Regions from separate parts of the Mesorhizobium sp. B2-1-3A genome, predicted to be linked through region 2. Evidence: riboswitches for the same ligand, from Rfam matches in the RefSeq annotation. Region 2 holds a riboswitch; the other holds the start of a gene.
The links. Region 2 has a riboswitch for thiamine pyrophosphate ahead of FJ977_RS29095 (YkoF family thiamine/hydroxymethylpyrimidine-binding protein). Riboswitches for the same ligand answer to the same signal wherever they lie in the genome.

Region 1: linked by a shared signal. The riboswitch ahead of thiB (thiamine ABC transporter substrate binding subunit) and the one ahead of FJ977_RS29095 (YkoF family thiamine/hydroxymethylpyrimidine-binding protein) in region 2 are both predicted to bind thiamine pyrophosphate.

The regions. Positions count from the first base shown of each region.
Region 1 is NZ_VFWK01000012.1:77,140-92,799, forward strand. Features, by position in the region: gene FJ977_RS34495 (helicase-related protein) at 1-1,910, shown strand, start outside; gene FJ977_RS34500 (RNA-binding S4 domain-containing protein) at 1,926-2,312, shown strand; gene fdxA (ferredoxin FdxA) at 2,561-2,899, shown strand; gene FJ977_RS34510 (CarD family transcriptional regulator) at 3,270-3,851, shown strand; gene FJ977_RS34515 (amino acid ABC transporter ATP-binding protein) at 3,939-4,706, opposite strand; gene FJ977_RS34520 (amino acid ABC transporter permease) at 4,703-5,383, opposite strand; gene FJ977_RS34525 (amino acid ABC transporter substrate-binding protein) at 5,520-6,293, opposite strand; gene FJ977_RS34530 (hypothetical protein) at 6,355-6,618, shown strand; gene FJ977_RS34535 (RNA polymerase factor sigma-32) at 6,615-7,478, shown strand; gene FJ977_RS34540 (M48 family metalloprotease) at 7,742-9,211, opposite strand; gene thiQ (thiamine ABC transporter ATP-binding protein) at 9,471-10,247, opposite strand; gene thiP (thiamine/thiamine pyrophosphate ABC transporter permease) at 10,240-11,835, opposite strand; gene thiB (thiamine ABC transporter substrate binding subunit) at 12,014-13,012, opposite strand; TPP riboswitch at 13,056-13,171, opposite strand; gene FJ977_RS34560 (thiamine diphosphokinase) at 13,259-13,918, shown strand; gene FJ977_RS34565 (ABC-F family ATP-binding cassette domain-containing protein) at 13,920-15,660, shown strand, end outside.
Region 2 is NZ_VFWK01000008.1:3,198-18,857, forward strand. Features, by position in the region: gene FJ977_RS29070 (hypothetical protein) at 1-561, opposite strand, end outside; gene FJ977_RS29075 (glycosyltransferase family 39 protein) at 739-2,307, shown strand; gene msrA (peptide-methionine (S)-S-oxide reductase MsrA) at 2,519-3,037, shown strand; gene FJ977_RS29085 (formyltransferase family protein) at 3,563-4,351, shown strand; gene FJ977_RS29090 (hypothetical protein) at 4,475-4,783, opposite strand; TPP riboswitch at 4,979-5,092, shown strand; gene FJ977_RS29095 (YkoF family thiamine/hydroxymethylpyrimidine-binding protein) at 5,083-5,691, shown strand; gene FJ977_RS29100 (ABC transporter permease) at 5,727-6,545, shown strand; gene FJ977_RS29105 (ABC transporter ATP-binding protein) at 6,542-7,309, shown strand; gene FJ977_RS29110 (ABC transporter substrate-binding protein) at 7,302-8,318, shown strand; gene FJ977_RS29115 (isoprenylcysteine carboxylmethyltransferase family protein) at 8,553-9,179, shown strand; gene FJ977_RS29120 (hypothetical protein) at 9,587-10,171, shown strand; gene FJ977_RS29125 (DUF3309 family protein) at 10,466-10,630, shown strand; gene FJ977_RS29130 (GntR family transcriptional regulator) at 11,060-11,785, shown strand; gene FJ977_RS29135 (ADP-ribosylglycohydrolase family protein) at 11,789-12,823, shown strand; gene FJ977_RS29140 (PfkB family carbohydrate kinase) at 12,820-13,797, shown strand; gene FJ977_RS29145 (ABC transporter substrate-binding protein) at 13,837-14,898, shown strand; gene FJ977_RS29150 (ABC transporter permease) at 14,966-15,660, shown strand, end outside.

The DNA.
Region 1 (15,660 bases), on a different contig from region 2:
CCGAAATTAGCCCTACCGGAACCGTCCTTGTCGAAGGCCATCATGTCGGCGAGTTGCAAGGGTTCCGCTTCACCGCCGACCAGACCGCCGGCGGCGAAGACGCCAAGGCCGTGCGCACCGCCGCGCAAAAGGCGCTGGCCGCCGAGTTCGAGGCGCGCGCCGACCGTTTTGGCGCCTGCGCCAATGGCGACCTGGCACTTGGCTCGGACGGCACGCTGCGCTGGATCGGCGCGCCGATCGGCACGCTTGTCTCCGGCGAGGACGCGCTGAAGCCCCGCCTCGTGCTGCTGGCCGACGAACAGCTGACCGGCCCGGCGCGCGACAAGGTCGCCGCGCGCGCCGAACGTTTCGTCAATTTCCAGATCGAGTCGCTGCTGAAGCCACTGGTCGACCTGAAGAACGCCGACCAGATTTCCGGCATCGGCCGTGGTATCGCCTTCCAGCTGGTCGAGAATTTCGGCCTCATCAACCGCCGCGACATCGCCGAGGAGATGAAGTCGCTCGACCAGGAAGGTCGCGCGGCGCTTCGCCGGCTTGGCGTGCGCTTCGGCGCTTACCATGTCTTCGTCCCGGCGCTGATCAAGCCGGCACCCGCCGGACTGGTGACCTTGCTGTGGGCGCTGAAGAATGACGGCAAGGACAAGCCCGGCTTTGGCGACGTGGTCCACGCGCTGGCGTCCGGCCGCACCTCGGTGGTCATCGATCCGGCCTTCGACAAGGCCTTCTACAAGCTCGCCGGCTACCGCAATCTCGGCCGCCGCGCCGTGCGCATCGACATTCTGGAGCGGCTGGCCGACCTGATCCGTCCGGCGACCAACTGGAAGCCTGGCCTCGGCCAGCGTCCGGACGGCGCCTATGACGGCCAGTCCTTCATGGTGACGCCGCCAATGATGTCGATCCTCGGCGCCACCGCCGACGACATGGAAGAGATTCTCAAGGGCCTGGGCTATCGCGCCGAGCCGAAGCCGGCTGCAGAGGTCAAGGCACGGCTCGAGGCGCAGGACACCGCCGCGCGGGAAGCCGCCGCCGCCAAGCTCGCGGCGGAAGAAGCCACGCGCGCCGAGCAGGCCAGGGCGGCCGAAGCCGCGGTAACGGACGCCGCCGCGGAAGCGGCGGTCGAGGGTTCGGAACCGGCCGCTGCCGAGGCTGGCGTCGAAACTCCGGCCGAAGCTGTTGCGGAAGCGGCGGCGGAGCCTGTCGCGGAAGAGCAACCGGAAGCTCCGGCCGAAGCCGTGGAAGAGCCCGCTACGGAGGCTGCCGCCGAAGCGGCTGCTGAACCAGATGCCGAGCCAGAAGCGGAAGCCATCGCTGACATCACTGCCACCGAAAGCGCCGACGCCCTTACCTCCCCCTCGATGGGGGAGGTCGCGGCGCGAAGCGACGCGGGTGGGGGTGATGGCGCCAACGATGCAGGCAGTGCTGACGGTACCGCCGCCGAAGCGCCCAAGCCTATCCTGCTGTGGCGCCAGGGCCGTTTCGAGCAGCGCCCCCGCCATCACGAAGGCCGCAACAATCGCCAGCGCAACGGACAGGCGCGCGGCCGCGGCAATGCACCGGCCGAGGCCGGCGCCGCTCAAGCGATCGGCGCACCGGGAGAACGCCCCGCCCATGAAGGGCGGCGTGACGGCGCCGGCAAGCCGCGCTTCGACCGGTCGAAGTTCAAGCCCAAGCCGCAGGGTGAAGGCGAACAGCGCCGTGACGGTCGGCCCCAGGGCGATCGTCCCGAGCGCCGTGAAGGCCGCCCCGACTGGAAGGGTGGCCGGCCCGAGGGCAAGGGTGGCCCCGATCGCGGCAAGGGAGGCGCAAAGCCGTCCTTCCAGCCGAAGCCGCGCGAGGAACGTCCGGTGCGCTTCGATCCGGACTCGCCCTTCGCCAAGCTCGCCGCCTTGCGCGACCAGCTGAAGAAGTAGGCTCGGTAGGGTTCGATGGTTGCCGAAGGCCGCCAGCGCATCGACAAATGGCTGTTCTTCTCGCGCGCGGTCAAATCGCGCTCGCTGGCGGCGAAGCTCGTCGTCGCCGGGCGCGTGCGCATCAATCGCGACAAAGCAGCGCAGGCCTCCGATCTGATCAAGCCGGGCGACGTGCTGACCATCACGCTGGACCGGCGCATTTTCGTCTGGAAGGTGCTCGGCGCCGGCGTCCGGCGCGGCCCGGCGGAGGAAGCCCGCACCCTTTATGAGGACATGTCACCGCCGCCCGCACCGAAGGGTGAGGCCCTTCCCAATGCGATTCCGGGGCTGCGCGAGGCCGGCAGCGGCCGCCCGACCAAGAGAGAACGCCGACAGACCGACCGCTTGCTTGGCGAAGACTGATCCCGTCGCTCAACACCGCATGGGGCTTTACGGCAATGACACGGCCTGGGGCGAAACCGAACCCGGCAAACAAGACCCTCCCGAGGACATGACAGGCTAGCGCCGTGCCCGCCGTCTGGAATTCCATTCCGGAAACGACGACGCCGCCGCGCATGGCCGCCCTTGCAAGCGACGGACAAAGGCGTTACCTCACGGAAAAAGCCCAACAAAACTGGCCCATTAAAGCTGGGGCGTCCCGGAGCCAACCGATGACCTATGTCGTGACCGACAATTGCATCAAATGCAAATACATGGACTGCATCGAGGTCTGTCCGGTCGACTGTTTCTACGAAGGCGAGAACATGCTCGTCATTCATCCCGACGAGTGCATCGACTGCGGCGTATGCGAGCCCGAATGTCCCGCCGATGCGATCAAGCCGGACACCGAGCCAGGCCTCGACAAATGGCTGCAGATCAACACCGAATATGCCGAGAAATGGCCCAACATCACCGCCAAGAAGGAGCCTCCGGCAGACGCCAAGACCTTCGACGGCGAGGCCGGCAAGTTCGAGAAATACTTCTCGGCCGAGCCCGGTGAAGGCGATTGACAATGCGGCCGTAAAGGTCGGTATTACGCAGCGTAAGAGACATGTCGCATAAACCGCCTTGACAGGCGGCGCGAAGCTGTGGCCTTCGCGAACGCAGCAAAACCTTGATTCTTCCGACTTTTTGTGTTACATCAGCGAAACATGCCGGTGACACAACGTCGATTTATGGCGCAGACGCCCCAAATCACTGAAAGGTGAAAATCCCATTCCGGACCAGAGCGATCTGGGCCAGGCGGTCGCAATTCGTGCGGTTTGCCGGTCCCGGCCTTTCCGGTGGGGTTCATCTGTTGTGCGGCTAACGGTCGGTGACCCCGATCGCACGAGTTCAGCCGGCACCGCCGCCGGCCCACAACAAGGAGTTCAGGGCGTAATGGCAACGATCACCCCGCAGAAGAAGTCCACCGGAGCGCGTCACGGTTTCAAGACTGGTGAGTACATCGTCTACCCGGCGCACGGCGTCGGCCAAATCGTGTCGATCGACGAGCAGGAAGTGGCGGGCCACAAGCTGGAACTGTTCGTCATCGACTTCCAGAAGGATAAGATGCGCCTGAAGGTGCCGGTCGCCAAGGCGACCTCCATCGGCATGCGCAAGCTGTCGGAAGAGGATTATGTCGAGCGCGCGCTCAAGGTCGTTCAGGGCCGCGCCCGCGTCAAGCGCACCATGTGGTCGCGCCGCGCCCAGGAATATGATGCCAAGATCAATTCGGGTGACCTGATCTCGATCTCGGAAGTCGTGCGCGACCTCTACCGCGCCGACAACCAGCCGGAGCAGTCCTATTCCGAACGCCAGCTCTATGAGGCCGCGCTCGACCGCATGGCCCGCGAGATCGCGGCCGTCAACCGCATGTCGGAAACCGAAGCCGTGCGTCTGATCGAGGTGAACCTCAACAAGGGCCCTAAGCGCGGTGCCAAGGCTGACAATGAGGAAGCCGAGCAGGAAGAAGCAGCCTGAGGCTCCTTGGCCTTCGAATTTGAAAAACCCGGCCTCGCGCCGGGTTTTTTGTTTTTTGACCTACACTCCCCACAAGGGGGTAGGAGCTCAGCCGCCGCCTTCCCTCTCCGCCTCCTGCTTCAGCGTCGCGATGAACCGCTTGGTCCGTTCGCGCTCGGGGTTGCCGAACAGCACCGCGGACGGCCCCTTCTCGACGATGACGCCGGCATCGAGGAACACCGCCTCCTGGGCGATCTTGGAGGCAAGCCGCAGGTCATGCGTCGCCATCACCATGGTCGTGCCTTCGCTGGCGAGCTTGCCAAGAACATCGACCACCTCTTGCGCCAATTCAGGATCAAGCGCCGATGTCGGCTCATCGCACAGCAGTACCTTCGGTGATGGCGCCAGAGCGCGGGCAATCGCCACGCGCTGCTGCTGGCCGCCCGACAGCGTCGCCGGCCAGGCGTCGGCCTTGTGCGCCATCCCGACCTTTTCCAGCAAGGCGAGCGCCCGCTCGCGGGCCTTCTCGGGCGACCATTTCAGCACCGTGACCAGGCCTTCCATGACATTCTCGATCGCAGTGCGATGCGGGAACAACTGGAAATTCTGGAACACCATGCCGGTCTGCAGGCGCAACCGCCTGATGTCGCTCGCCGGCACCTTGACGCCCGGACGGAACTCGAGCGTCTCGTCACCTATGCGCACCGTGCCCGAGGTCGGGATTTCCAGCAGGTTGATGCAGCGCAACAGCGTGCTCTTGCCGCCGCCCGAAGGGCCGACCAACGCGGTGACGCTGCCTTCCGCAATGGCGACGGTCACGCCCTTCAGCACCAGATTGTCGCCGAAGCGCTTTTCGATATTGGTGAGGCCGATCATGAGCGCGCCTCCAGGAAGCCGCCATAGCGGTTGAGCCGCTCCTCCAGCCGCGTCTGCAAGGCCGACAGCACCGAGCTCATCGCCAGATAGAGGATCGCCGCCTCGACATAGAGGATCAGCGGCTCATAGCTGGTGGCGACGATGCGCTGCGCCGCCTGGAACATCTCCGGCACGGTGATGGCGGCGGCCAGCGACGTGTCCTTGACCAGCGAGATGAAGGTGTTGGAAAGCGGCGGCACCGCGACGCGCCCGGCTTGCGGCAGGATGGTGCGGCGCATCGCCTGGCTCCAGGTCATGCCGATCGAATAGGCGGCTTCCCATTGGCCTTTCGGCACGGAGCCGATCGCCGCGCGGATGATCTCCGACGTGTAAGCGCCGATGTTGAGCGTGAAGCCGATCAACGCTGCCGTGAAGGCGTCGAGCAGGATGCCGACCGACGGCAGGCCGTAGAAGATCAGGAACAGCTGCACCAGGAGCGGCGTGCCGCGAAAGATCCAGACATAGAAGCGTACGATCGCGACCAGCGGCCTTGGTCCGAACAGCCGGCCAAGTGCCGCACCGAGGCCAACCGTCAGGCCGAGGACGAACGACAACAGCGTCAACGGCACGGTGAAGATGAGAGCGGCCCAGAGCAGCGAAGGCAGCGACTCCAGCATCAGTTGCAGCCAATGCGGCACGAAAGACCCCCAGAATGATCGCGGCGGCGTTATCGAAATGCGAATGCAGGCGCCATATCACGACAAAAGCGGCGGGCCGTCAAAGACGGCTCGCCGCTGGCATGTTGCAAGGCCGAAAACCGGCCCCGATAATCAACTACTTCGAAACGTCCTGGCCGAAATAGGTGTCGGCGATCTTCTTGTAGGTGCCGTCGGCCTTGATGTCGGCCAGCGCCTTGTTGATGGCCGCGACCAGTTCTGGATCGCCCTTGCGCACGATGACGCCGGAATAATCGGCGTTTTCTTCCTGCGCGGCGATCTTCACATTGGCGTCTGGCTTGTGCTTCTTGAAGTCGAGGAACGACAGGCTGTCATTGATGGTGGCGTCGGCACGGCCGGTCAAGAGAAGCTGGATCGATTGGTCGAAACCGTCGGTACCGACCAGTTCGGCGCCGTTGCTCTCGGCCAGCTTGCCGAAATTCGAGGTCAGCGACTGCGCCGACTTCTTGCCCTTGAGGTCGGCGAAAGTCTTGATGTCGGTGTTGTCGCCGCGCACGATCAGCACCGCCTTGGAAGCGATGTAGGGATCGGAGAAATCATACTTGGCCTTGCGCGCGTCGGTGATGCCGACTTCGTTAATGACTGCGTCATAACGGCTGACGTCGAGACCGGCGATCAGCCCATCCCACTTGCCTTCGAGGAACTCGACCTTGACGCCCAGCTTGTCGGCGATCGCCTTGGCGATCTCGACGTCGAAGCCGACCAGCGCGCCCGAACCGTCATGATAGGTGAAGGGTGCGTAGGTGCCTTCCGTGCCTACCTTGATGACGCCGGCCTGCTTGATCTGATCGAGATTGGCGCCCGCATGGCCTGAGGTGACAGCCAGAGCCTGCAGCGTTCCGGCGACGATAAGCGACTTGAGCCATTTCATCTTTTTGTGATCCCGTCCTTGGCCTGAAACCCGGCCTGTTGTGAGGGCTGGAAAATGACAGATGCAGACAGAAAGAATAAGGAATCAGATTTCAAAAACAAAGAATTTCCGAAACCCCATTCTCAAAAATGGATTGTTAGCAGCGTCCGAAGCGTTCGGGCGATGGTTCAAAAATCGCCTGGACAGCATCACTCGCCCGCCCGCGCCGGCGGAACCTTTCTCGCGCATGGCAGTTTTGGCTGTTCTAGGGCGCGACGCCGCGATTTCAACCGGTGCCCTGCCAAGTTCGCAAGTCATCTCGCCTGAACCAGGGAGCACCTCATGATGGAAGACATGGCAGGACGGATCATGGTCCGCGCGGCGATGAAGGCTCCCTATCTCGAACGGGACGAGGAACATCGGCTGGCCTTGCTCTGGAAGGAAGACAACGACCAGAACGCGTTGCACTGCATCACCGTCGCCCACATGCGGCTGGTCATTTCCATGGCCTCGAAATTCCGCCACTACGGCCTGCCGCTTGGCGACCTGATACAGGAAGGCCATGTCGGCCTGCTCGAGGCCGCCGCCCGCTTCGAGCCGGAGCGCGAAGTGCGGTTTTCGACCTATGCGACGTGGTGGATCCGCGCCTCGATGCAGGACTACATCCTGCGCAACTGGTCGATTGTGCGCGGCGGCACCAGCTCGGCGCAAAAGGCCCTGTTCTTCAACCTGCGGCGCCTGCGCGCCAGGCTCGCGAACGGCACGGAACCGCTCTCCAACACAACTCTGTACCGCGAAGTTTCGGTTGCGCTTGGCGTTTCCGAGGCGGATGTGGCGATGATGGATTCGCGGCTGTCGGCACCCGACTCCTCGCTCAACGTGCCGCTTGCCGACGATTCAGGCGGCACCGAGCGCATGGACTTCCTGGTCTCGGACGATCCCCTGCCCGACGAGATCGTTGGCGACAAGATCGACGTCGCGCGCCGCTCGCTCTGGCTGCGTGAGGCACTTCGCGCGCTCAACGCACGCGAACTGAGGATCATCGAGGAGCGCCGGCTGAACGACGAGGGCGCCACGCTCGAGGCGCTTGGCGAGACGCTTGGCATTTCCAAGGAACGCGTCCGCCAGATCGAGGCGCGCGCCATGGAAAAGCTCAAGGTCGCGCTGGTGAAGCAGAATCCGGAGTTTCTGGCGACAGCCGCCTGACCGCTCAAAAGCACAGGATCAAGAGCGCGTTGAAAACTCGCTCCGCTGAGGCGAATGGCGTGGATTTCAAGAACCGGAGCGGAGTGGACTCTAGAGCAATTCCAGGAAAAGTGTGAAACGGTTTTCCGTCCGGAATTGCGTAAAAACAAATAGTTAGAGCGGTTCTGCGATTCCGTGAAACGCTGAACCGCTCTAAGTCCATGAGCACCGGAAGCATAGAAAATCGCGGCAGGCGTGCAGCGAAGTGAGTTTGCAGCGTGCTCTTACTTGTCGGTGACGATCTTGACCTTGTCGCCGGCCGAAACCGCAGCCCCCGGCGACAGCGCATTGAGCACCCGGAACAGGTCGAGCTTGCGGTCGACGCCGACCATCTGCGCGGCGAGCGTGCCCATGGTCTGGCCCGGCTGCACTGTGAGCACGCGGATATGCAGCGGTTTCAAGGCCGCCTTCTCCGCGGCGCTCAGGATACGGAATGAGCCGCTGACCGAACGCGCGACAGAATCCAGCGAGGTGCTGGCCGAGGGTGCCGCGGTCAGCAGCCGGTAGACCTGGCCGCCGGCGCGGATCACCGCGATGTCGAACTGCCAGCCTTCGGCGCCGGCATGCGCGGTCGCCGCCTCGTTGCCGTTGATGGTTTCCTGCTTGACCGTGCTGTCGTCGAGGCCAGCCACCCAGCCGCTTCTGATATAGTCGGTCAAGGCGCGGTTCTTGTCGATCGAAACGCCGTCGAAGCGGATCGCGATGTCGCCCGGCCCGGTCGCCGTCACCGCTGCCGCCGAATTGTCGATGATGAAACCGTCCGGCACCGTGAACGACACGCCAAGCCCCGGATGCAGGAAGGTCTCGCCGCGCACATAGCCTTCTTCCGGCGTATCGCCGTAGAGCAGGCCATCTATGCCGGCGAGGAAGGAATCGCGGTCGCGCGTGCCGAAGCCGGGTGCGCCGAACTGGCGGGCATGGCGCTGCGCCAGGTCGATGCGCTGCGGCGTGTTGGGATGCGTGGCCAGGAAGTCGAGGCTGGCATCGGTGGCACCGCTGATCGACCGGAAATCGGTATAGGCCGACATCGACTGCAGGAAGCGGCCGGCGGCATAGGGATCATAGCCGGCTTCACCGATCGACTTGATGCCGATGGCGTCGGCCTCCAGCTCCTGGTTGCGCGAGAACTGCGCCAGCCTGAGCTTGCCGCGGATCAGTGCCGCCTTGGCGGTTGGGCTGTCACCCAGCACATCCGAGACCACCTTGGTCGCCAAGCCTTCCTCGGCCTCGAGTTGCTGGCGCTGCAGGCCGTGATTGGCGGTGACGTGACCCATCTCATGCGCGATGACGGCGGCGAGCTCGGACGAATCATTGGCAAGCGCCAGCAGCCCGCGCGTGATGTAGAGATAGCCGCCCGGCAGCGCGAAGGCGTTGACGTTGGGCGAGTTGAGGATGGTGATGCGGTAGGTCTGGGTCGGATTCGCCGACACAACGGTAAGGTTGCCGACCACCTTGGCGACCATGCGCTCGAGCTTGGGATCGGAATACTCGCCGCCATAGGTGGCCAGGATGCGCGGATGCTGCGCCTTGGCCAGTTCCGCGAGTTTGTTGTTGGCGGCGACATTGTCGACCGTGATCGGCTTGTCGGACGGCTGAAAGCCGGATTCCTGGACCTCCGGAGGCGTGAACATCTGGCAGCTTGCAAGCGCCACGGCAAAGCCGGCTAGCGCCAGAAAGCGCGCCAGTGGATTCATTCGCAGCTTGTCAACGCCGATCGCCAGAACGGCTTCCTTTCAGGTCCCGGCGCATAACCACGAAAATCGGGGGCGATCTCCGGAACCTGTCATGCGCAAAAAACAAACTTCTACAGCATCCGTCGCGCGTCCCTCGGGGCGTGCGGCGGATGCTGTAGGCAAATCACGGCTTGTGCCGGACCAGTAGGGCGGACCTAGCCACACTACTTCTGCCATGGCAAGCAAGCGCCCCATCGCCTGAGGCCGGTTTGACCGTAAATTATGTCCGCTTCCGGGCAATATCTCGTGATACGGCATTCCCGGCACTGGCACCGATATAGCGCCGGAAGGCGTCGGGACCAGCCCCGGCAAAGAAATCGTCCGCGCTGCCGGTGGCCGCCACGGTGCCATTGTCCAGAAACACCACATTCTGGCTGATTCGGCGGGCGTCCTCCGGCTGGTGCGTGACGAACAGTACCGTCATGCCGCGCTCCGCATGCACGCCGGCAACCAGATCGAGCATGTCGTCGCGCAGGGCTGGCCCCAGCGAAGCGAAGGGTTCGTCGAGCAGAAGCACCGGGCGATCGCGCACCAGCACGCGGGCCAGGGCAACACGCTGGCGCTCGCCGCCGGAGAGTTCGCGCGGCAAGCGTTTTTCCTTGCCGCCAAGGCCTGTGCGGGCAAGCGCCCCGGCGATATCAGCGCTGTCCGCTTCGGTCAGCCGCAGCGATGGCGAGCGCCCGAGCCCGACATTCTGCTCGACGGAAAGATGGGCGAAAAGATTGTTTTCCTGGAACACCATCGACACTGGCCGTTCGGCCGGCGGCGCGGCGCCGACATCGGCCCCGCCGATCAGCACGCGGCCGGACAACGGCGTCTCGAACCCGGCGACGAGGTTGAGCAGCGTCGACTTGCCCGAACCGCTCGGCCCCATGATGGCGGTGATTTCCGACGCGGCAAACGCGACATCGAAGACGAGCGGGGCCTCGCCGTAGCTGAACGAAACCTCGTCCAGCCGCACCGGAACGCCCTTCCTGTCCATCGCCCCATCAGACATTGCCGACCTTTTCCCTGCCGAGCCAATCCGCGGCCAGCACCAATGCGAGGCAGACGATGCCAAGCAACAGCGCCAGGCCGGCGGCGTCCTCGGTGCGGTAGCTGCCCATGCGCGCCAGGAGAAGGTAGGGCAAGGTCTGCACGGAATCACTGCCGAACAGCGCGATCACGCCGAGATCGCCGAGCGACAGCGCCATGGCGAAAGCAAAAGCGGTGGCGAGCGGGCGCCGCAGTGATGGCCAGTCGACCAGCCGCAGCCTCGCCCAGCCGGAGATACCGAGCTGTGCGCAGAGCCGTTCGTGACGCTCGCTCGCCGCGTCATAGGCGGGACGGACGGCGCGCAGCGCGAACGGCATCGCCATGACAGCATTGACGGTGACAACCATCACCGGGGCGATGGCGAAGACATCGCCGGCATGGCGCAGCAACAGGAACCAGCCAGCGCCGATGACGATGGGCGGCACGACCAGGACGAACCCCGCGCCGGTGTCGGTTGCATGCTCAAGCAATGTCCTTGGCCCGGCACGGCGGCCCAGCGCCAGCGCTCGCCGCGCCATGGTGAGCGCCAGGGACAGCATCACCGAAAGCAGCGCCGACAGGAAGGCGAGCACGGCGCTGGTCAGCATTGCTTGCCGGACGGTGGCCTCTCCGGCGAGCCGGCCGAGATCGGCGCCCAAACCGGCCACCACGGTCGCCGCCATCGGCCCGACAACGAACAGCAGCGCCAACACGATGAGCACGGCGTTGAGCGACGCCTCGGTCCCGTTGACGGAGAGATAGCGGCGCGGCGCGACCGGCAGGTTGGTGTCGCCGACGACATTGGCGCCAAGCCGCGTCAGCGCCAGCACCACGATGAACGTCAAGGCGATCTGCAGCAATGTCAGGGAGACCGCGCGCGCGGGATCGAAATCGAAGCGCAGCGCCTGATAGATGCCGACCTCCAGCGTCGTGGCGGCCGGCCCGCCGCCGAGTGTCAGCACGATGGTGAAGGAGGTGATGCAGAGCATGAAGACCAGCCCGGCGACGCCGGGCAGAGCGGCGCGCAGCGTCGGCCATTCGATCAGCCGGAACGCCGGCCGCGCGCCCATGCCGAGCTGGCTCGCCAGCCGCCACTGGTCGGCGGGAATGGTCTGCAGCGCCTCGAGCAACAGTCGCACGCTGAGCGGTAGATTGAAAAAGACATGGGCGACGAGAATGCCGGACAGGCCGTAAATGCCAGGCCAGCCCCGGCCGCCAATCGCGCTGAACAGCCCGGCGAAGTAGCCGGCGCGACCGTAGAGCGCCAGGATGCCGAGCGCCGCGACGATCGCCGGCAGCGCCAGCGGCACGGCAAAGAGCTGCAGGATGAAGGCGCGGCCAAAGAAGCGCGGATGCCGCGACAGGGCGCGCGCAACGAAGAGTGCCGGAATGACCGAAAGCAGCGTCGAAAGGATTGCCTGCCAGAGCGTGAAGCGGACAACGCGAAGGAGATAGGGATCGAAGGCCGCCCAGGCGCCCGAGAAATCATGGGCGCCTTCGATGAGCAAGCCGGCAAACGCGCCACCGATCAGCAGCGTGATCGCGGCGAGCGCGATGATGCCGGCGGTGATGCGGGAGTCAGACGCGCGCCTTCCACCATCCCCCTTGTGGGGAGGGTCGGAGCGCGGATGCCGCGAAGCGGTGTCCGCGAGCCGGGGTGGGGGTGAGGCAGTGCTCAGCGTCGGCACTCCCGCCCCGCTCCGCTTCGCGGATCGACCCTCCCCACAAGGGGGAGGGTGAAGAGCGCGCTCATTTGCTCATCACCGCCAGCCATTCATCGACCCAGGCCCTGCGGTTGGCCGCGACCTCTTCCGGGCTGAACAGCAAGGTCTTGGTCGGCTTGACAAGCTTGTCGAAGGCCGGGTTGAGCGGCTTGTCGGTCTTGCCGGCCGGGAACATCCAGTTGGTCTCGGGGATCGCATCCTGGAATTTCGGTCCGGTCATGAAGGCGATGAACTTTGCCGCCAGCGGGTTCTTGGCTCCGGTCGTGGTGATGCCGGCGACCTCGATCTGCAGGTATTCGCCCTCTTCGAAGGAAGCCGCCTGGTAGCGCTGCGTGTTCTCGGCGACCATGTGGTAGGCCGGTGACGTCGTATAGGACAGCACCATCGGCGCTTCGCCCTTGGTGAACAGGCCATAGGCCTCGCTCCAGCCGGGCGTCACGGTCAGCACCTTGGCCTTGAGCTTGGCCCAGGCCTCCGGCGCCTTGTCGCCATAGACCGACTTCACCCACAGCAACAGGCCGAGGCCGGGCGTCGAGGTGCGCGGATCCTGGATGACGATCTTGTCGTCGGCGCTGCCTTCGACCAGGTCCTTCAAGCTCTTCGGCGGCGTCTTCAGCTTCTCGGTATCGTAAACGACAGCGAAATAGCCGTAGTCGAACGGAACGAAAGTATCGTCGCTCCAGCCGCCCGGCACATTAACGTCGTTCACCGCGCCATGCGGCGCGAACAACCCGCTGGCCTTGGCATCGGCGGTGAGATTGGTGTCGAGGCCGAGCACGATGTCGGCCTTGGTCGATGCGCCTTCGAGCTTGACGCGATTGAGTAGCGCCACGCCATCGGCAACCGAGACGAACTCGACATCGCAGCCGCATTCGGCCTCGAATTCCTTCTTCACCACGGGACCTGGACCCCAGTCGGCGGTGAAGCTCTCATAGGTGTAGACGGTGAGCTTGTCCTTGGCCAAGGCCGGCCCCGACAACGCAACAACCATGGCTGAGACAAGAGAGTATAAAAGCGTGCGCATCGGCGCCTCCTTCGTTCGCGTGACAAGGAATTGAGGCGTCGGACTGTCCGAAACGTCTAATCCCTCCGCCGGTACAAACCGGATCAGGTTCAGCGGGTTGGCGAGACTGCCTCTCAGCCGGTCCGCGAAAGATCGCAGCCGGCACCCCGTTAGAGCGTTTCGACACATAGGCCTGGCCGAGGAACCACGCAAGTGGGAGTTTGCCGCCTTCCGTTTCCGCTGCCGGGCTGGTACAGGCCACCGGATATGAGCACATTCACCATCCTGCTTAGCGGCGATCTCATCCGCACGCCCCGGCTCGACCGCCAGGTCGAGGGCTCGCGCGTGATCGCCGCCGACGCAGGCATCGGCCATGCCAGGCTGCTCGGCCTTGTGCCGGAGCTGTGGGTGGGTGATTTCGATTCGGTGCCGGCCGACCTGCCCGCCGACCTCGCCGCGGTGCCACGCCAGACCTTCCCGGCGGAAAAAGACAAGACCGACGGGGAACTGGCGATCGCGGCAGCCCTTGAGCGCGGAGCGACCCGCCTTGTGTTGGCGGGCGCGTTCGGCGGCAAGCGCGCCGACCATGCCTTCCTGCATCTGGCGCTCGCCCTGCGCCTGGCCGAGGCCGGAACGGAGGTGCTGCTGACCAGCGGTGCCCAGGAAGGTGTCCCGCTGCTGTTGGGAACGGCCGGCTTCGACTATGCCGACGGCACGCTGTTTTCGATCCTCGGCTTTTCCGAACTTGCCGGCCTGACCGTTGCCGGTGCCAAATGGCCGCTGAATCAGGTCGAGGTGACCTTCGGCTCATCACTGACCATCTCCAACGAGGTCAAGTTCGACAAGACCGGGGGCCGCCTCGAAATCGCGCTCGGCCATGGCCGCGCGCTGCTGCTCGCCCATCCCTATCCTTTGCCCGAAAGCTGACATGGCCCCGCCTCTTCTCAATCTCGACGGGATAAAACTGACCTTCGGCGGCACGCCGCTGCTCGACGGCGCCGCCTTGACCGCTTCGGCCGGCGACAAGATCGCGCTGGTCGGCCGCAATGGCTCCGGCAAGTCGACGCTGCTCAAGATCGCCGCCGGCCTGATCGAGCCGCAGGACGGCGAAGTCTTCCGCCAACCCTCGGCGACGGTCCGCTACCTCCCACAGATGCCCGACATGGAGGGCTTCGCCACCGTTCGCGCCTATGTCGAGGCGGGCCTCGGGCCTGCCGACGATCCCTACCGCGCCTCCTATCTGATGGAGCATCTTGGCTTGTCGGGCGAAGAGCGGCCGGGCGACCTCTCGGGTGGCGAGGCCAGGCGCGCCGCCCTGGCCCGCGTCATGGCGCCGGAACCCGACATTCTGCTGCTTGATGAGCCGACCAACCATCTTGACCTGTCCGTCATCGAATGGCTCGAAGAAGAGCTCGTCCGCACCTCTTCGGCGCTCATCGTCATCTCGCACGACCGCCGCTTCCTCGAACGCGTGTCGCGCACCACTGTCTGGCTCGACCGTGGCCAGACCCGCAGGCTGGACAAGGGTTTTGGCCATTTCGAGGAATGGCGTGACCTGGTGCTGGAAGAGGAAGAGCGCGAGCAACACAAGCTCGGCCGCCAGATCGTGCGCGAGGAGCACTGGTTGCGCTACGGCGTGACGGCGCGGCGCAAGCGCAACATGCGCCGCCTCGGCGAGCTGCAGACCATGCGGCAGCGCTTCCGCGGCCATCGTGGCGCCGAAGGCAACGCCACCATGGTGGCGAGCGATGCCGCCGAATCCGGCAAGCTGGTGATCGAAGCAAAGAACATCGAGAAGAGCTTTGGCGATCTCACCGTGGTCAAGGGGTTCTCGACCCGCATCCAGCGTGGCGACCGTGTCGGCCTCGTCGGGCCGAACGGCGCCGGCAAGACGACTTTGTTGAAGATGCTGACCGGCGAATTGGCGCCGGATGCCGGCTCGGTGCGGCTCGGCACCAATCTGGAAATCGCCACGCTCGACCAGAAGCGCGAGGCGGTCGACCCGCAGGAAACGCTGGCGCAGTATCTGACCGACGGGCGCGGCGAAAACCTCGTCATCAATGGCGAGCAGCGCCATGTCGTCTCCTACATGAAGGATTTTCTGTTCAAGCCTGAGCAGGCGCGCACGCCGGTGCGCGAACTGTCCGGCGGCGAGCGGGCGCGGCTGATCCTGGCGCGCGTGCTGGCGCGGCCGGCAAACCTGCTGGTGCTCGATGAGCCGACCAACGATCTCGACATGGAGACGCTGGAACTGCTGCAGGAACTTGTCGCTGGTTTTGCCGGCACCGTCATCCTGGTCAGCCACGACCGTGATTTTCTCGACCGCACCGTGACCAGCGTCATCGCGCCGGACGGCGGCGGCCGCTGGGTCGAATATGCCGGCGGCTATTCCGACATGCTGGCGCAGCGCGGCGGCACCAGGCTCGACGACCGCAAGGCCCGCGCCAAGGCGGAAGCCGCAGATATGCCGGCGGCAGGCAAGAGCGAACCGGCGGCCCCAAAAGGGCCCGCGAAAAAACTGTCGTTCAAGCAGAAATTCGCCCTGGAATCGCTGCCGAAGAAGATCGAGGCGGTGACCGCATCGATCTCGCGGCTGGAGAACAACATCGCCGACCCGGCCTATTACGAGCGCGATCCGGCCTCGTTCCAGAAGACCATCGCCGCCCTCG
Region 2 (15,660 bases):
GAAGACATAATCGACGAAGCCCGGCAGCCAGTCGCGGATCTCGCGGTCGTTCAAGGTCATTTGCGGGAACAGGAAATCGGAATGGGCGCGGTTGACGAGGCCGCAGGTCGGCGGCCCGCCGCGATCGGTGCTCCAGAACCACAGGGCAAAAATGATGACATTGGTGACCCAGATGTTGAGCGCGTCGATCAGCAGCGTCTGGCCGCTGGAGCCGGCATGGCCCGCCAGCAGCGCGCGCACCAGGAACACCAGCGAACCGCAGTTCATGACGCTGACGACGCCGGTCATGACCAGGGCCGTCCTGCGGATCATGACGCGGAACCGGCCGACCAGATACCAGTGCTCCTCCTCGACCGCCTTCTGGGTGGCGACCTGTGTCCAGGCCGTGGCGACCGACAGCGGCACGAGCAGCGCCGCCTCAAGGGCCGGCGCCAGCCAGCGGGGGCCGAACGAAAGATCGTTGATCACCAGAAGCTGCAGGCAGATGATGACAAGGACAGCCGCGCGCGCCAGCCAGAAATCGAACGCGCGGTGGTGGATGACGGCATGCTGGTGACGCATCGAGTATCCGGGAGGTTCAGACAGGATCAGATATGCGGGTTGTTCTGTCTGGGGAGGGCAACGGAGCGCTGAAATTCCCGCTCAATCTTGGTCTTGCAATGGCCTGCAAGTATACTTTTTCGTAAGCTTTGACGTTGGGGCTGTTCGGCAAACCGGTCGGTGTGATTTAAGCGCCGCATGACGGGAATTGACGACTCCATAGATGGTTGGCTGCCGGCCGGGTTGCCTGTCGCGGGCATCGACCGTTCGTCGGTATGGTCCGACCTGCTTCGTCATCCCTGGCATTTGCTGGCCCTCTTGTGCCTGGTGCAGATCGTGTGCTGGACGGTGGTGCCGGCGCTGATCGATCCCGCGCCGCCTGGCGATGTCGTGGAAGGTTTCATGTGGGGCCGCGAATGGGTGCTGTTGACCTACAAGCATCCGCAGCTTCCCGGCTGGCTGCTTGAAACCAGCCATCTTCTGACCGGATCGTTCCGCTGGCCGCAATATCTGCTCGCCCAGCTGACGATCTCGTTGACCTTCGTCCTGGTCTATCTGCTGGCCCGCGACATGCTTGGGCAAAGCCGCGCGCTGGCCGCCGTGCTTTTGATGCCGTCGGTCTATTTCTTCGGCTGGCCCACCCCGCAATTCAATCATGACTATGCGCAGATGCCGTTCTGGGCGGCCATATGCTGGCTGCTTTGGCGTGCCGGCCGCGGTGGTGGGCCGGGCTGGTGGCTGGCGCTCGGACTGGTGTCGGGCGTCGGACTCTATGCCAAGTTCTCCACCGGCCTGCTGCTCGCCTTCGGCGCTCTCTGGCTGTTGTCCGACGCACGCGCGCGCAGCCGGCTTGCGACGCCTTGGCCATGGCTCGGCCTTGCAGTTTTTCTCGCCGTCGCCGCGCCGCTGGCCGTCGAACTGTACCGCATCGACTTCCTGCCGCTGACCTATTTCGCCGACCGCGACGCCTGGGTGACCGAACACCGTGCGCGCCTGTATTACATCGGTGTCCAGGTGGCCGGGCTCTCCGGCTTTCTGCTGGTGCTGTCCATATCAGGGCTGCTGCGGCGCTCGCCTGACCCCGAAGCGCCCGTCGAACGCGGCATTCTGGTCTATCTCGTATGGATGGGGCTCGGCCCGGCGGTCCTGATCATGCTGGCCTCGTTGTTCACCGGCACCGGTGAATCCTGGGGTGCGCCGATGTACAATCTTGTCGGCGTCGTGGCGCTCGCCTTCCTCGGTCGCCGGCTCGGCGCCTTCGAGATGCGAAGGTTGGCGATCTGCGCATTCACCTGCATCGTCACCATGTCGGCCGCCTATGCGGCGATCCGCTGGACGGACTGCAATGTGCGAGGGCGCATGGATGCAGTCTGCTGGCCGGCGCAGCCGATCTCGGACGAGGCCGAGGCGGTGTGGCACGCGGCAGCACCCGGCCGGCTCGACATTGTCGGCGGCGATACCAATCTGGCCATGCTGGCTGGTCTCAATGCCTATGACAAGCCGTCGATCTTCACCGACCTCAACATGCGGTTCGCGCCATGGATAACAGGGCGGCGCTTGCATGATCACGGCATGCTGATGGTCTGGTCGGGGCGTGGTGTGCCGCCGTCGCTGCGGGCATGGTTGGGCAACATCCCGGTCAAGACCGTTCTTTTCAACTGGTCGCGCGAGGCACCGCCCGTGCCAATCAATTTTGCCGCCATTCCGCCTGGCACGCGCTATCTGCCGCTTGCCGTGGACAGCCGAACCCGGCATCAGCGCAGCTGAAGCCTGTCGCGCGGTCCGATCGCGTTCCGCATCGTGATATTTCGTTCGTGCATGGCCGTACGCGGCCTGCAGGCGCCGCGTTCACTTCCAGTCGACTGGACGAAGCCGCCGACAATGCCCATTTATGGGAAATCCAATTTTGTTGTTGTGCAATTCAGGTCGGAAACGGCTACCGTTTCCCCCTTGAATTGCTTTCTTGAGGAGACGTGACATGGCGACTTCGACCGAACGCGCAGTGCTTGCCGGTGGCTGTTTCTGGGGCATGCAGGATCTGATACGGCGCTATCCCGGCGTCATCTCCACTCGTGTCGGCTATAGCGGTGGCGACGTACCCAACGCCACTTACCGCAACCACGGCACCCATGCCGAAGCCATCGAGATCAATTTCGATCCGGCCGTGATCAGCTATCGCACACTGTTGGAGCGCTTTTTCCAGATCCACGATCCGACGACGCGCAACCGCCAGGGCAACGATGTCGGGATGAGCTACCGCTCCGCGATCTACTATACCAGCGACGAGCAAAAGCGCGTCGCCGAAGACACCATTGAAGACGTCGATGCGTCCGGCCTGTGGCCCGGCAAGGTCGTTACCGAAGTCGCACCTGCTGGTGCCTTCTGGGAGGCCGAGCCCGAGCATCAGGATTATCTGGAGAAATATCCCAACGGCTATACCTGCCATTTCGTGAGGCCAGGCTGGAAGCTGCCGGTTCGTGAGAAGGCCGTCTCATAGGTTTACGGATAGGCTTTCGCGCGGCATGGGGCTATAATTGCTTCGCCGATTGCCGCGCGACCAGCCATCGCGTGGCGATTGACGGGAGGTGGCATTTACCGAAATGCGCGGGCTGATCTGACGGGGGTGAGCATGAAGAAGATCTATCGGAAGCCAGTCCTGGTGAAAAAGGGCCGCCTTTCAGACGTCACCGCCTTGATACCGCCTTCGCAAATCAAGGCCACCTGATCGACAGCCTTCATTGGCAAGTGCGGTCGGCCCGCTCGAAAAGGCCTGGCTCGACCGCCGTTTGAATGGGGTGACCGGCTTGACGGGCGCTTTGAGAGGGTGCCGCTTTTGAGCCCGCAAACCGGGCAAGACCGGCTTTCGGCCGTGTTCATACTCGACGTCAACCACTATACCGGGCCGCTGCTGGCAGGGTGGCTTGAAGCAGGCCATCACATCGGTGCGATTGTTGTGCCGGGGTTGCGTCGGCGCCCAAAGCACTTCAGCACCGGCAATTTACGCCGAAGACTGAAACGCAGATTGCTGCTCAGACGCTATATCGGCGACACGCCGGCAAGACTGATCGAATTCGGGCGACCTTATGATTGGGACACGCTCGGCAAGCAATTGTCGCAGGTCGAGGCCACTGTGTTGATCTGCTATGCTTTCCCCACATTGGTCCCACCGCAATTGCTGAGCGTCTTTCCCAAGGGCGGGCTCAATCTTCACCCGGCGCTGCTGCCCAACTATCGGGGCCCGCATCCTCTCCACCGCCTGGCTGTCGACGGCCAGCATGCCGTTCATGGCGGTGTGACGCTGCACAAGATGTCCGCCGCCTTCGATGACGGCGACATCCTTGGGCAGGTGTCGTTTTCGGAAACAGACTGGGCGTCGCGGCGGGCCTTGATCGACGGCTTGGCAAGCGCGATGCGCACGCTGGTGAGCGAGGTGGCGCCAGCCTACTGCAAGGGTAGCCTTTCGGGGACACGGCAGCCGGCCGGCGATTTCATCTGGGCGCGGCTTGAATCTGCCCACACGATGATCTCGCCGGCAATGTCGATCGAGCATGTCGATCGGTTGTGGCATGTGCTGGGCAATATTCCAGGGATCTATCTCGATGTCGCCGGCCGCAAGGTCAGGCTGGGGTTCCAGATCGGACGGCTAGGCTCGCCGACCGGACAAGTGCCGGTCGCACGATGGGGCACCGTGGAGTTCGATCTTGCCGATGGCAGGGTCCGGTATCTCGCCTATGGCCGCCTGCTCAAACGGCTCTTGAAATTGCGCGACGCTTTCGCGCGCTCTCAAGTCAGAAGTCGCGTCCTGAAATAGCGGTCAGCGAGAAACGATCGAGCAAGGGACTTGCCGAAAGCAGACCACCCCGGTCATCAAGACCGGTAAACGCGGAAAAGTCGCGGGGTTTGCGCGCCGCGACTTTTCTGGCTGCGATCGAAATTACTTGCCGCAGTTGTTGTCGTTCACTGTCGGTGCGGTTGCATTGCCGTTGGCGTCGCTCTGCGCACCTTGGGGATTGGTCGGGCAGTTCTTATCCGCATTGGAATTCATGTCGCCCGGCGCGGTGGTAGTGCTGTTGGTCGCAGCCGGATCGACCGTATTGGGTGAGGCCGGCGTGCTGGGGTCCACTGTGATCGACTGGCCGCTGCCGCCCGACCCTTCCGTGCCGTTTGCGCTATTGCCTTGCGCCATCGCGGATGTGGCAAGAGCAACGGTGAACGCCGAAGCTGCGAGGATTTTCATGAACATGGTTCTGTCTCCATTTCTGTGAACTCGTCGCGTTGCGACTGGTGGGTCAACCTCGCGGCTTGGCGAAGGTTCCCGATAAAATTCGCGCGGGGAGGACCCTCCGGCGTCCATCCCGTGATCAGATCTGGTGCAATGTTTTTGGCCCATTGCGCCGAAAAAACAGCTTCCCCTTCAGTTCGAATGGTGCTTTAACGCGTCCATCCACAGGGGTGCTCCGTACGGTCGGGGCTGAGACGGGGGCGGCAAGCCCACAGACCCTAGAAGCTGATCTGGGTAATACCAGCGGAGCGAGGCGGGCGATGTTTTCAGGCGCACAGATTTCCCTATATCCCATGGCCGACGATTTCGTCGGTGTCATCCTTGGTGCGCTCGGCGCACTCGATCCCTACCGGGACAGGCTCAGGATCGAGACCGACGACATCTCGACCTTGCTGGTCGGACCGCCCGAGGTGTTGTTCCCGGCGCTGCGCGATCTGTTCGTGGCGGCGGCGCGGAGCGGCAAGCATTGCGTGCTGTCGGCGGCCATTTCGCGCGGCTGCCCGGGTGAGCCGGACGATCCGATCTGCCGCTCCGACGCGTTTGGCGGACCTGTCGGGCCGCTCGGCCCACGCAAGGAAGCCGCCATCGCCGCGGTGCGCGATGCAGCTGCCACCGGCCAGCCGGCGGCGGCGCAATTCTCGCTCTATGTGATGGGCACCGGCGACCACATGGACGAGATCTATGGCTGCATCGATTTCCTGAAGCAGTCGGGCGTCTACGATCGCTCCAAGAACTTCTGCACCAAATTGCGCGGCGACACGGGCGCGATCTTTTCAGCGCTGAACGAGGCCTTCTGCCGCTTCGGGCCGGGTGCAGGCCACGTAACCCTCGACGTCACGGTTTCGGCCAACAGCCCGTCGGCTGTCTAAGCCGGCCGCGCTTCGGCGCGACCCCGTCAAAGGTTATGCCCGTGGTCTCATCATCAGTGCCGCGCCCGCTCGCGGAGTCCCTTACCAAGGCAGTACCCGCCGTCATCTCGGTCGGGTTGCTGCTCGTGGTGTGGGAGCTCTACGCTACCTATTCCGGTATCAAGCCGACGATCCTGCCTGCGCCGTCACGCGTCTTCGAACAGGCGATGCTCAATCGCGGGGCGCTGGTCGACAACGCTATTCCGACCATCCGCGCCACGCTGATCGGCTTTGCCTGTTCGCTCAGTGCCGCCTTTCTGCTGTCCATGCTGGTCGATTTCTTCCAGCCGCTGCGACGCGCGCTGTTTCCTGTCTTCATCATCAGCCAGACCTTGCCGCTGGTGGCGATCGCGCCGCTGGTGGTGCTGTGGTTCGGCTTCGGGCTGGCCCCGAAGATCATGCTGGTCGCGCTGGTCACCTTCTTTCCCATGCTGGTGGCTCTGGTGCAGGGCTACGAGGCGACCGAGACCGAGATCGGCCAGATGCTGCGCGCCATGGGAGCAGGGCGCTGGCGCGTCTTCTTGCTGGCGCGGCTGCCTTCGGCGCTGCCCTATTTCTTCGCGGGCCTGCGGATCTCCATCACCTATGCGGTGGTCGGCGCCATCTTCGCCGAATATGCGGGTGCGGCGAAAGGGCTGGGCATCTACATGCTCAACGCCAAGAACAATTTCCGCCCCGACCTGGTGCTGGCCGCCGTCGGTGTCAGCGCCGCGCTGACGCTTGTCCTGTTCGGGCTGACGGCGCTCTTGCAGCGCTTTGCCATGCCCTGGGAACGGGCCGGTCGGCAGCCGGCGGGGAAGGGCGCGCGGAGATGAGCCGGCTCGAATTGCGGCATGTGCGCAAGGCATTCGGTGGGCTCGACGTGCTCGCCGATATTTCGCTCAGCGTTGGCGCCGGCGAATTCGTCTCCATCCTTGGGCCTTCGGGTGCCGGCAAGTCGACGCTGTTCCAGCTCCTGACGGGTGCCGAGCATGGCGAGGGCGACATGTTGTTCGACGGCGCGCCGCTCGACGATCATGGCAGGCATTTTGCCTTCATGCCGCAGCGCGACGCGCTGATGCCGTGGCGGCGCATCATCGACAACACGACGCTCGGGCTGGAAGTGCAAGGCACCAGGCGCAAGGTGGCGCGGGCTCGCGTCGCGCCGCTGTTTGCCGAGTTCGGGCTTGCCGGCTTCGAGCGGCATTTTCCGGCACAGCTTTCGGGCGGCATGCGCCAGCGCGCGGCGCTTTTGCGCACGGTGGTGCAGGAGCGCGACATGCTTCTGCTGGACGAGCCGTTCGGCGCGCTCGACGCGCTGACCCGCGCGGCCATGCAGCGCTGGCTCGAGCAGATGTGGCGGCACCATCGCTGGACGGCGTTGCTGATCACGCACGATGTGCGTGAGGCCGTGTTCCTGTCCGACCGCATCTATGTGCTGTCGGCGCGCCCGGCCCGTGTGCTGCGTGAAATCAGGGTGCCGCTGCCGCGCCCGCGCGATCCGGCCGGTGCTGCCGCGCAACAGGTCGGCGCACTCGAGGCCGAGATCCTCGACATCTTGCTCAACCCTCAACCATCCAAAGGACATGACCATGACTGACTTGACGCGCCGGCAGGCTTTGCTGCTCACCCTTGCCAGCGGTCTTCCGCTGGTCGCGGGATCGAGCCGCTCCTTCGCGGCAACGCAAAAAGTCTCTGTCGCGCTGGACTGGACCGTCAACACCAACCACGTCGGGCTGTTCGTCGCCCGCGACAAGGGATTTTACCGCGAGGCCGGCCTCGAGGTCGACATCCTGCCCTACAGCGACACCGGCGCCGGCACGCTGGTCGCCAACCGCGTTGCCGATTTCGGCATCAACGGCACCATCAGCCTCTTCACCCAGAGGACCGCCGGTGCCGACTTGAAGGCGGTCTATGCGGTGGTGCAGGCCGAAACCGGCCGGGTGGTCTTCAATGCGGCGCGCAGCGAGATCAAAAGCCCGAGGGACCTCGACGGCCTGACCTATGGCGGTTTCGGCAGCGCCTGGGAAAATGCGCTGATCTCGACCATCATCCGCCATGACGGCGGCAAGGGCAATTTCGAGACGGTGACGCTCGGCACCTCCGCCTATGAAGCGCTGGCCAATGGCTCGGTCGACTTCACGCTGGAGGTCGCGACCTGGGAAGGCGTCGAGGCCGAACTCAAAGGCGTCAAGCAGCGCAGCTTCGTCTATGCCGACTACGGCGTCCCCGACGAGCACACGACACTGATCTCGTCGAGCGAAGCGTATCTCAAAGCAAACCCGGCATTGGCGTCGGCCTTCGTCGAGGCAACGCGGCGCGGTTATCAGTTCACCGTCGATCATCCGGAAGAAGCCGCCGTGCTGCTGATCGCCGCCAACAAGGATGCCCTGACCAATCCGTCTTTGATCGAGGCGTCGCTGAAAGTGCTGATCGACGGACACTATCTGCGGGCGGAAAACGGTGCCATCGGTACGATGGACCCGGCCAAGATGGACGCGATCGGCGGCTATCTCTTCACTGCGGGCATTTTGCACGACGCCGATGGCAAGGTTCTGACGCAACGTCCGGATTTCGCCAGGTATTTCGCAAATTCATATCTGGGTTGAGGCTGGATGCGCGTCACCGGTGGCGCTCGGTGAGCTACGTCGGTTTGGCGTCGGGGCGCATCTTTCTCCAGCCTTCCGGTCGATCCCGTCAATCCTGATCCGGTCTTGCCGGTTAACCGCCCGGCAATGGTTGCATGCAATGGTCCCGCCGAGGGGATCATCGGGGTGTTTGCCTTGTTCACGTCAAAAAGTGGAACGCTTCCAAGCGCCGGCCGGGACAGGATCTTATCCGACGTGCGCAAGCGCGAGATCCTTGCCGACCTGCGTGAAGGCTTCTTTCGCGCCTGTGCCCTGGCCTGCGCGGGGCTGTTCGTCTATCGCGGCCTTTATCAGGTCGTGGAGGATCCGACCCGGCTCAACGCCGCCTTGGTGGCGATTTCCGAGATACTCACCTTCACCTGGCTGCTTTTGTCGCGGCGTCCGGTGACGCGTGACTGGAATCCGCTTACGGTCATCGTCTCCGTGAGCGCCAGTTTCGGGGTTGCATTGATCAGCCTTGAACCTGGCATGGCGCTCGTTCCAGTCTATATCGCCGCGCCGTTGCAGGTCGCGGCGCTGCTATTCGTCATCTGGGGCAAGATATCGCTTGGCCGTTCCTTTGCCATCCTGCCCGGCAACCGTGGCGTGATGACGGGCGGCGCCTACCGTATCGTGCGGCACCCGATCTATGCCGGCTACCTTGCCGGCCACGTGCTCTACCTGCTGTCGGCCTTTTCCTTCCACAACCTCGCGGTCTATGCGGTCATCACCTATTTGCAGCTTTATCGCATCCTGCGCGAGGAGGCCCTGCTGGCGGCCGAGCCGGAATATCGCGCCTACATGGAACGGGTGCGCTACAGGCTGTTCTACCGGATATTCTGAGAGCAGGACTGTCGTCGAAGAGGCTGTGGGCGATCCTGTCGGGCTTGGGGATGGCTGGCAGCGCTTACCCGAAGCGGTTCCTCGTTTCTGTCCTCATCGCTGATTTATGTCCGATCTTCCGGGTTGCGCCAAGCGGAGATCAGCAATGGCGGGAGTGGCGCTTCCGTGGAAAATCGTTTTTATCTCCAGATAAGCCACTATATCGATAATACGTACTCTTTGATGTAAAATTTCTCTTACGCATCTATTATATTTTTATTCGTCTTATAATTTCTGTATTTTTGCAATAAACACCATCACCTCCGTAAGTATACGTTGATTTGAAACCTGATCTCCCCTGTCACGTAGTTGAATCTGCAATCGGCTGTACGCCGACTGCCTTAGCGCAACGACAACAGGAGAGTGTTATGGCTTTTACCATCAAGACAGTCGCCAGTGTGTTGGCCGGTAGTGCGATAGTCGTCGTTCTTTCCTTGCCAGCGAATGCGGCAGGGCTGGGTGTCGGCGCCTCGGTGGGTGGTGGCGGCGGCGTCAATGCCGGTGCCGGCGCCTCCGTCGGCGGCGGCGGTGGCGTCAACGCCGGTGCCGGAGCATCGGTTGGCGGGGGCGGTGGCGTCAATGCTGGCGCCGGTGCCAATGTCGGCGGATCTAACGGCGTCAACGCCGGATTGGGGGCCTCGGTCGGTGGAAGCAACGGCATCAATGGCGGGGCAAGTGCGAATGTCGGCGGCACGGGTGGCGTTACCGCCGGGCTCGGCGCCAATGTCGGCGCCACGAGCGGGGTCGGCGTCGGGGTCGGCATCGGCGGAACCAATCCGACAACTCCGTCCAACCCAAGCAATGCGTCGAAGGCGAGCCTCTCGGGTGTCGTGGCCCAGATGTCCGGCAGCCAGGTGGCGCGCATGAAGAAGCGGTGCGTCGACGTGCTTAGCAACGCAGGCACCTATGACCGCGATCTGCGTCAACTCTGCCTGCTGATCGCCCGTCGTTGAGGCAAGGGGCGCCAGGGACGGAAGTGCCAAACCAGCCGTGAGGCTTTGACAGCACTCTCCCGGCTACGGCCGGTCGGAAGCCCGCCATTCAGGCGGGCTTCCTGCGTGTCGAGCGCTTTCAATCACCGGCGCTTTGTTGTTTGAGATTTCATTCGCCAGCGAAAATCATCTCCGTGCGGATGTCGTGCCACAATCGCGCGGAACGGTAGGGCTGCTCGAACGTTCTCGTCTTCGAAACATCGCATGCAGCGATGTTAAAACCGGCGTGGCAGCGCCTACAGGAGCGGGAAAACCATGAGCTTAGGCACCATACTCATCATCATCCTTGTCATTGCGCTGCTTGGCGGTTTCAGCGGGCTCGGCGGCGGGCCGTTCTATGGAACTGGCTACTATGGTGGCGGCGGGCTCGGGCTTGTGCTGCTGATCATTATCGTCCTTGTCGTGCTAGGGCGGATCTAGAGGCCCACAAGGCTTCGGATAATCGCGATCTCGTGACCGTGTCCAGCTCGGAGCGCACCGGATTGTGATGAAAGCGAGCCGGCTTGTGATCCCAAATTTTTCGCGATTCTCGTATTGTGAATTCGGTCCACACCCCCCGTGGAAACAAGAGGAGAGGGTCCCACCCCTTTATCCTCCTCCAAGGCCCGCCCCGGCATCCGGAGCGGGCTTTCTTTTTTTCCCAAGGCAAGTGTTTTGAAGGCAGACCGGCATTGGCCACCAATAACGAGGATTCCGGCCTAACCGCCGGCAACCGTCAGTCGGTGCCCTCAAGGGCTGTCCCGCATTGAGGTGAGGATCGTCCATTCCCTGTCATCGAGCGACCGTTGACAGCACTGCCACGGCGGTATATTGAACAGGACTATACAGGTTCACTGAACAGGTATGCATATGAAGCGGCGCGCGGTTCAACTGTCTCCCGGCACGGGCAAGCCCGAGCAGATCGCGACCGTTCTGGAACATGAAATCCGTTCCGGCCTGCTCGGCTTCGGCGACCGCCTGCAAAGCGAAAATGAACTCGTCCAGCGCTTCTCCGTCAGCCGCAACACGGTCCGCAAGGGCCTCGAGGAACTGTCCAGCCGCGGGCTGATCACCACCAAGGTCGGCATCGGCTCCTTCGTCACCTTCGACGGCAAGCCGGTCGACGACGCCATCGGCTGGTCGCGGGCGCTGGCCAATGCGGGCGCCAATGCCGAGACCAGGACGCTGCGGCTGGAAGTGATTGAAGACGCCGATCTGGCAGCCTTGCTTGGCATCGAAAGCCCGTTCTTCATCGCCGTTGACCGGGTGCGTACCAATGCCAGCGACGGCCATGCGATTTCCATCGAGCGCAGCCGCCTGCCGCTGTCGCCGGAGCTGGAGGATGTGCCGCTGCGCGGCCTGCGCGAAGGATCGCTGCACCAGACGCTGCGCGGCGCCGGCCTGATCCCCGACCATGGCGAGGAATGGGTGGGCATCGAGATGCTCAATGCCGAGGATGCGGCCATTCTGGGCTGCCCGCAAGGCACGCCCTTCCTGCGCGGCCGCCGGCTGACGCGTGCGGCCGACGACCGGCCGATCGAATATGTCACCAGCCTGCTCAATCCCGCGCATTTCGCGCTGCATATGAGGTTCTGAGCGATGCCGGACAACATCACGCTTGATCGCGCAATGGGCGCGCTTGTCGGCGGCGCGCTGGGAGACGCGCTCGGCATGCCGACGCAGCTTCTGTCGCAGGCCCGGATTGCCGAACTCTACGGCCATGTCGAGGATTTCATCGCGCCCTTCGCCGATCATCCGGTGTCGAAGGGGCTCGCGGCCGGCACTATCACCGACGATACCGAACAGGCGCTGCTGCTCGGCCGCATTTTGGTCGAGTCCGGCGAGCGCTTCGACCATGCGCGCTGGGTCAACGCGCTGCTCGACTGGGAGCGCGAGGTCAAGGCGCGCGGCAGCTACGATCTGCTGGGACCATCGACCAAGCGCGCCATCGATGCCATCAACAATGGCGTGCCAGCGGAAGAGGCGGGGCGCGGCGGCGACACCAACGGCGCGGCGATGCGCATCGCGCCGGTCGGCATCATGATGCCGCTGGAGCCGCTCGATGCGTTGGTCGCCAAGGTGGCCGAGACCTGCCGGGCGACGCACAACACCTCGATCGCCATAGCGTCGGCCGCCGCCGTCGCGGCCGCCGTCAGCCACGGCGTGTCCGGCGGCGATTGGCGCGCCGCATCCGGCAGTGGCGTCGCTGCGGCGAGGCGAGGGGCGACGCTTGGCCATTGGGTGACCGGCGGCGACATCGCGGCGCGTATCGTCTGGGCGCAGGATCTGGTGCGCGGCAAGGTGATGAGCGATGCAATCCGGCTGATCACCGATCTGGTCGGCACCGGCGTCGCCAGCCAGGAATCCGTTCCGGCGGCCTTCGCGGTGCTCGAGCTTGCCGGCGGTGACCCCTGGCAAGCGGCTGAAATCAGCGCCAACCTCGGCGGCGACACCGATACGATCGGCGCCATCGCGGCCGGCATGGCCGGCGCCTGCACCGGCTTTTCGCGATTGCCCGGGGATCGCGTCGCCGGCCTCAGGGGGATCGACATGGCGGAGGTTCGTGCGCTCGCCGCCGACCTTGTTGCGGCGCGAACGTCCAAAACCGGTTCCGGCAAGGACGCCGCGGCATGAGCGGGCGTCTCGTCCATATCGGCAGCGCGGTGGTCGACTATGTCTACCGCATCGACGCCTTGCCGGCGCCGGGTACGGAGAAGACGGCATCCAGCTACGCGCAGGTCGCCGGCGGCGGCTTCAACATGATGGTCGCTGCCACCCGCACCGGCATGACGGTGGTGTTTGGTGGCCAGCTCGGCAGCGGGCCGAATGGCGATTTCCTGCGCGCCGCGTTCGCCGCCGAGGAAATCGGGACGCTGACGGCCCCATCGCCTCATATGGACAGCGGCAATTGCGTCGCCATGATCTCGAGCGACGCCGAACGCACTTTCGTGTCATGGCCCGGTGCGGAGAGCGTTCTCAACCTCGACATGATGGCACCGGTATCAGTGGCGCCGGGTGATTGGGTGTTCACTTCGGGCTACACGCTGAGCTACCCGGGCAGCCGCGACGCGCTCGCCGACTGGATCGAGGCGCTGCCGGAGAACATTCCCTTTGTCTTCGACCCGACGCCCGTCGTTTCAGACATTCCACGCCCGATCCTGTCGCGTGTGCTGGCCTGCTCGGCATGGCTGAGCTGCAATATGGCGGAAGCCGCCGAGATCGCCGGCCAGGGCGATGTCGAGACCCTCGCGGCGCGGCTGCTTGCCGATCATTGTCCAAGGGCGGCCGGTGTCGTGATCCGCTCCGCCGCCAAGGGCTGCCATGTCAGGCTGGCCGACGGTTCGGCGCGAACCATTGCCGGTTTCAAGGTCGATGCCGTCGACACCAATGGCGCCGGCGACACCCATATCGGCGCTTTCGTCAGCGCGCTGGCGCGGGGTGCACATCCTTTCGAGGCGGCGCGCTACGCCAATGCGGCGGCCGCCATTTCGGTGACCCGTCATGGCGGCTCGTCGGCGCCGACCGACACCGAGATCCAGACTTTCCTGACCCAGGCCGCCGCGACCGGCACGCCGGGCCAGAACCAGAAGGCCCATCAGACAGCCTGACAAGCCCCGCCAAGCGGGCAAACAAAGAGAGGAACCAACATGCGCATGCCAAGACTGACTGCTCTCTTGACGGCGACCGCCGTCTTCACCACCGCGCTCACGCTGGCCGCCAGTGCCGCCGAAGTGCATGTGCTCAACTGGAAAGGCTACGGCGCCGACGAACCATGGGCCGTCGAGGCCTTCGAGAAAGCGACCGGCAACAAGGTCGTCAACGACTTCTTCAATTCCGAACAGGAAATGCTGACCAAGATCCGGACCAATCCCGGCCTCTACGACGTCGTCATGATCAACGCCGCCTTCAACGACCAGGCGATGGCGGAAAAGCTGATCCAGCCGATCGATACCTCGAAACTGCCGAACTATGCCGACATCAGCAAGGACAAGGCGGGTTCGCCGATGCTCGACCATGACGGCAAGGTCTATGGCGTGCCGTGGGTGTGGGGCCTGACCGCGCTCGCCATCAACGAAAAGTCCTTCGACAAGCCGCCGACGTCGATCGCCGAAATGTGGGATCCCGCGCACAAGGGCCGCGTCGTCATCCGCGACGACGCCGTCGAGGCGGTGCAGTTCGGCGCCATCGCCACCGGCCAGAACATCAACGACATCAAGGATATGGATGCGGTCAAGACGAAGCTCACCTCGCTGATGCCGCAGATCAAGACCTTCTGGAGCTCGGAGAACGACTGGAACCAGATGGTCGCCTCCAACCAGATCGACATCGGCACCTATTGGAGCGGCTCGGCCGACCGCGCCAAGACGCACTTCAAGCTGCCGGTTTCGCTGGTCATTCCGCAGGAGGGCGCCGTTGCCTGGCTCGACGCGTTCTCGATCCCGGCAGGTTCGAAGAATGTCGAAGGCGCGCAGGCCTTCATCAACTGGATGATCGACCCGAAATTCTATGTCGAATGGGTCACCAAGGTCGGAGCCCCCGTCTCTGCCAACACCAAGGCGGTGGAAGCGCTGCCCGAGGATGCCTTCAACCGCAAGGTCATGGGTGATCCCGAGGTTGCCAAGCGCATCCAGTTCCAGGCGCCGATCACCGACGCGCAGCGCGAGGCTTATCTGGCGCTCTGGCAGCAGCTCAAGGTCGACGTGAAGTAAAACGCACGTCCAGGCCAGCCGGCGGTTCGCGCCGGCTGGTCCTTCAATCCTGGGGAGGAGGCTTATCATGGCAGCGCAGGGTGCGCCGCGCAGCGGGCTGAGATCGGCTCTGCCGCTGCTGGCGCCAGCCTATCTCTGGCTGACGGTGGCGATCTTCCTGCCGCTCTCGGCCATGGTCTTCTTCTCCTTCATGACCGACCTGCCGCTGACTGGGAAGCCCTGGGCTTTCACGCTTGGCAATTACGCCGCTTTCTTCTCGCAGAGCCTCTATCTGACGCTGCTGCTCGCTTCGCTCAGGCTCGGCCTGGAAGTGACGCTGTGGTGCATCGTCATCGGCTATCCCGCCGCCTATGTGCTGGCCAAGGTGCTGAAGGGCCGCAGCCGCGAGGCGATCTTCCTGCTGGTCATCCTGCCGTTCTGGTCGAACGGGCTGGTGCGGATCTTCTCCTGGGCGATGGTTTTGCGCGAGGGCGGCATCCTCGATACGGCGCTCAATGCGGTGCTCCCGTTCAAGATCAACATCGATCTGATGTATTCCTATCCCGCCGTCATCATCGGCCTGGTGCACTCCTACGTGCCCTACATGGTGCTGACCTGTTATCTCACCTTGCAGGCGATCGACGACTCGCTGATCGAGGCTGGTCGCTCGCTTGGCGCCTCGCGGCTACAAGTGCTCAAGCGTGTGATCATCCCGCTGTCGATGCCCGGTCTCGTGGCGGGGGCCGCGCTCATCTTCGTTCCCGTCGTCGGCTCGTTCATGGA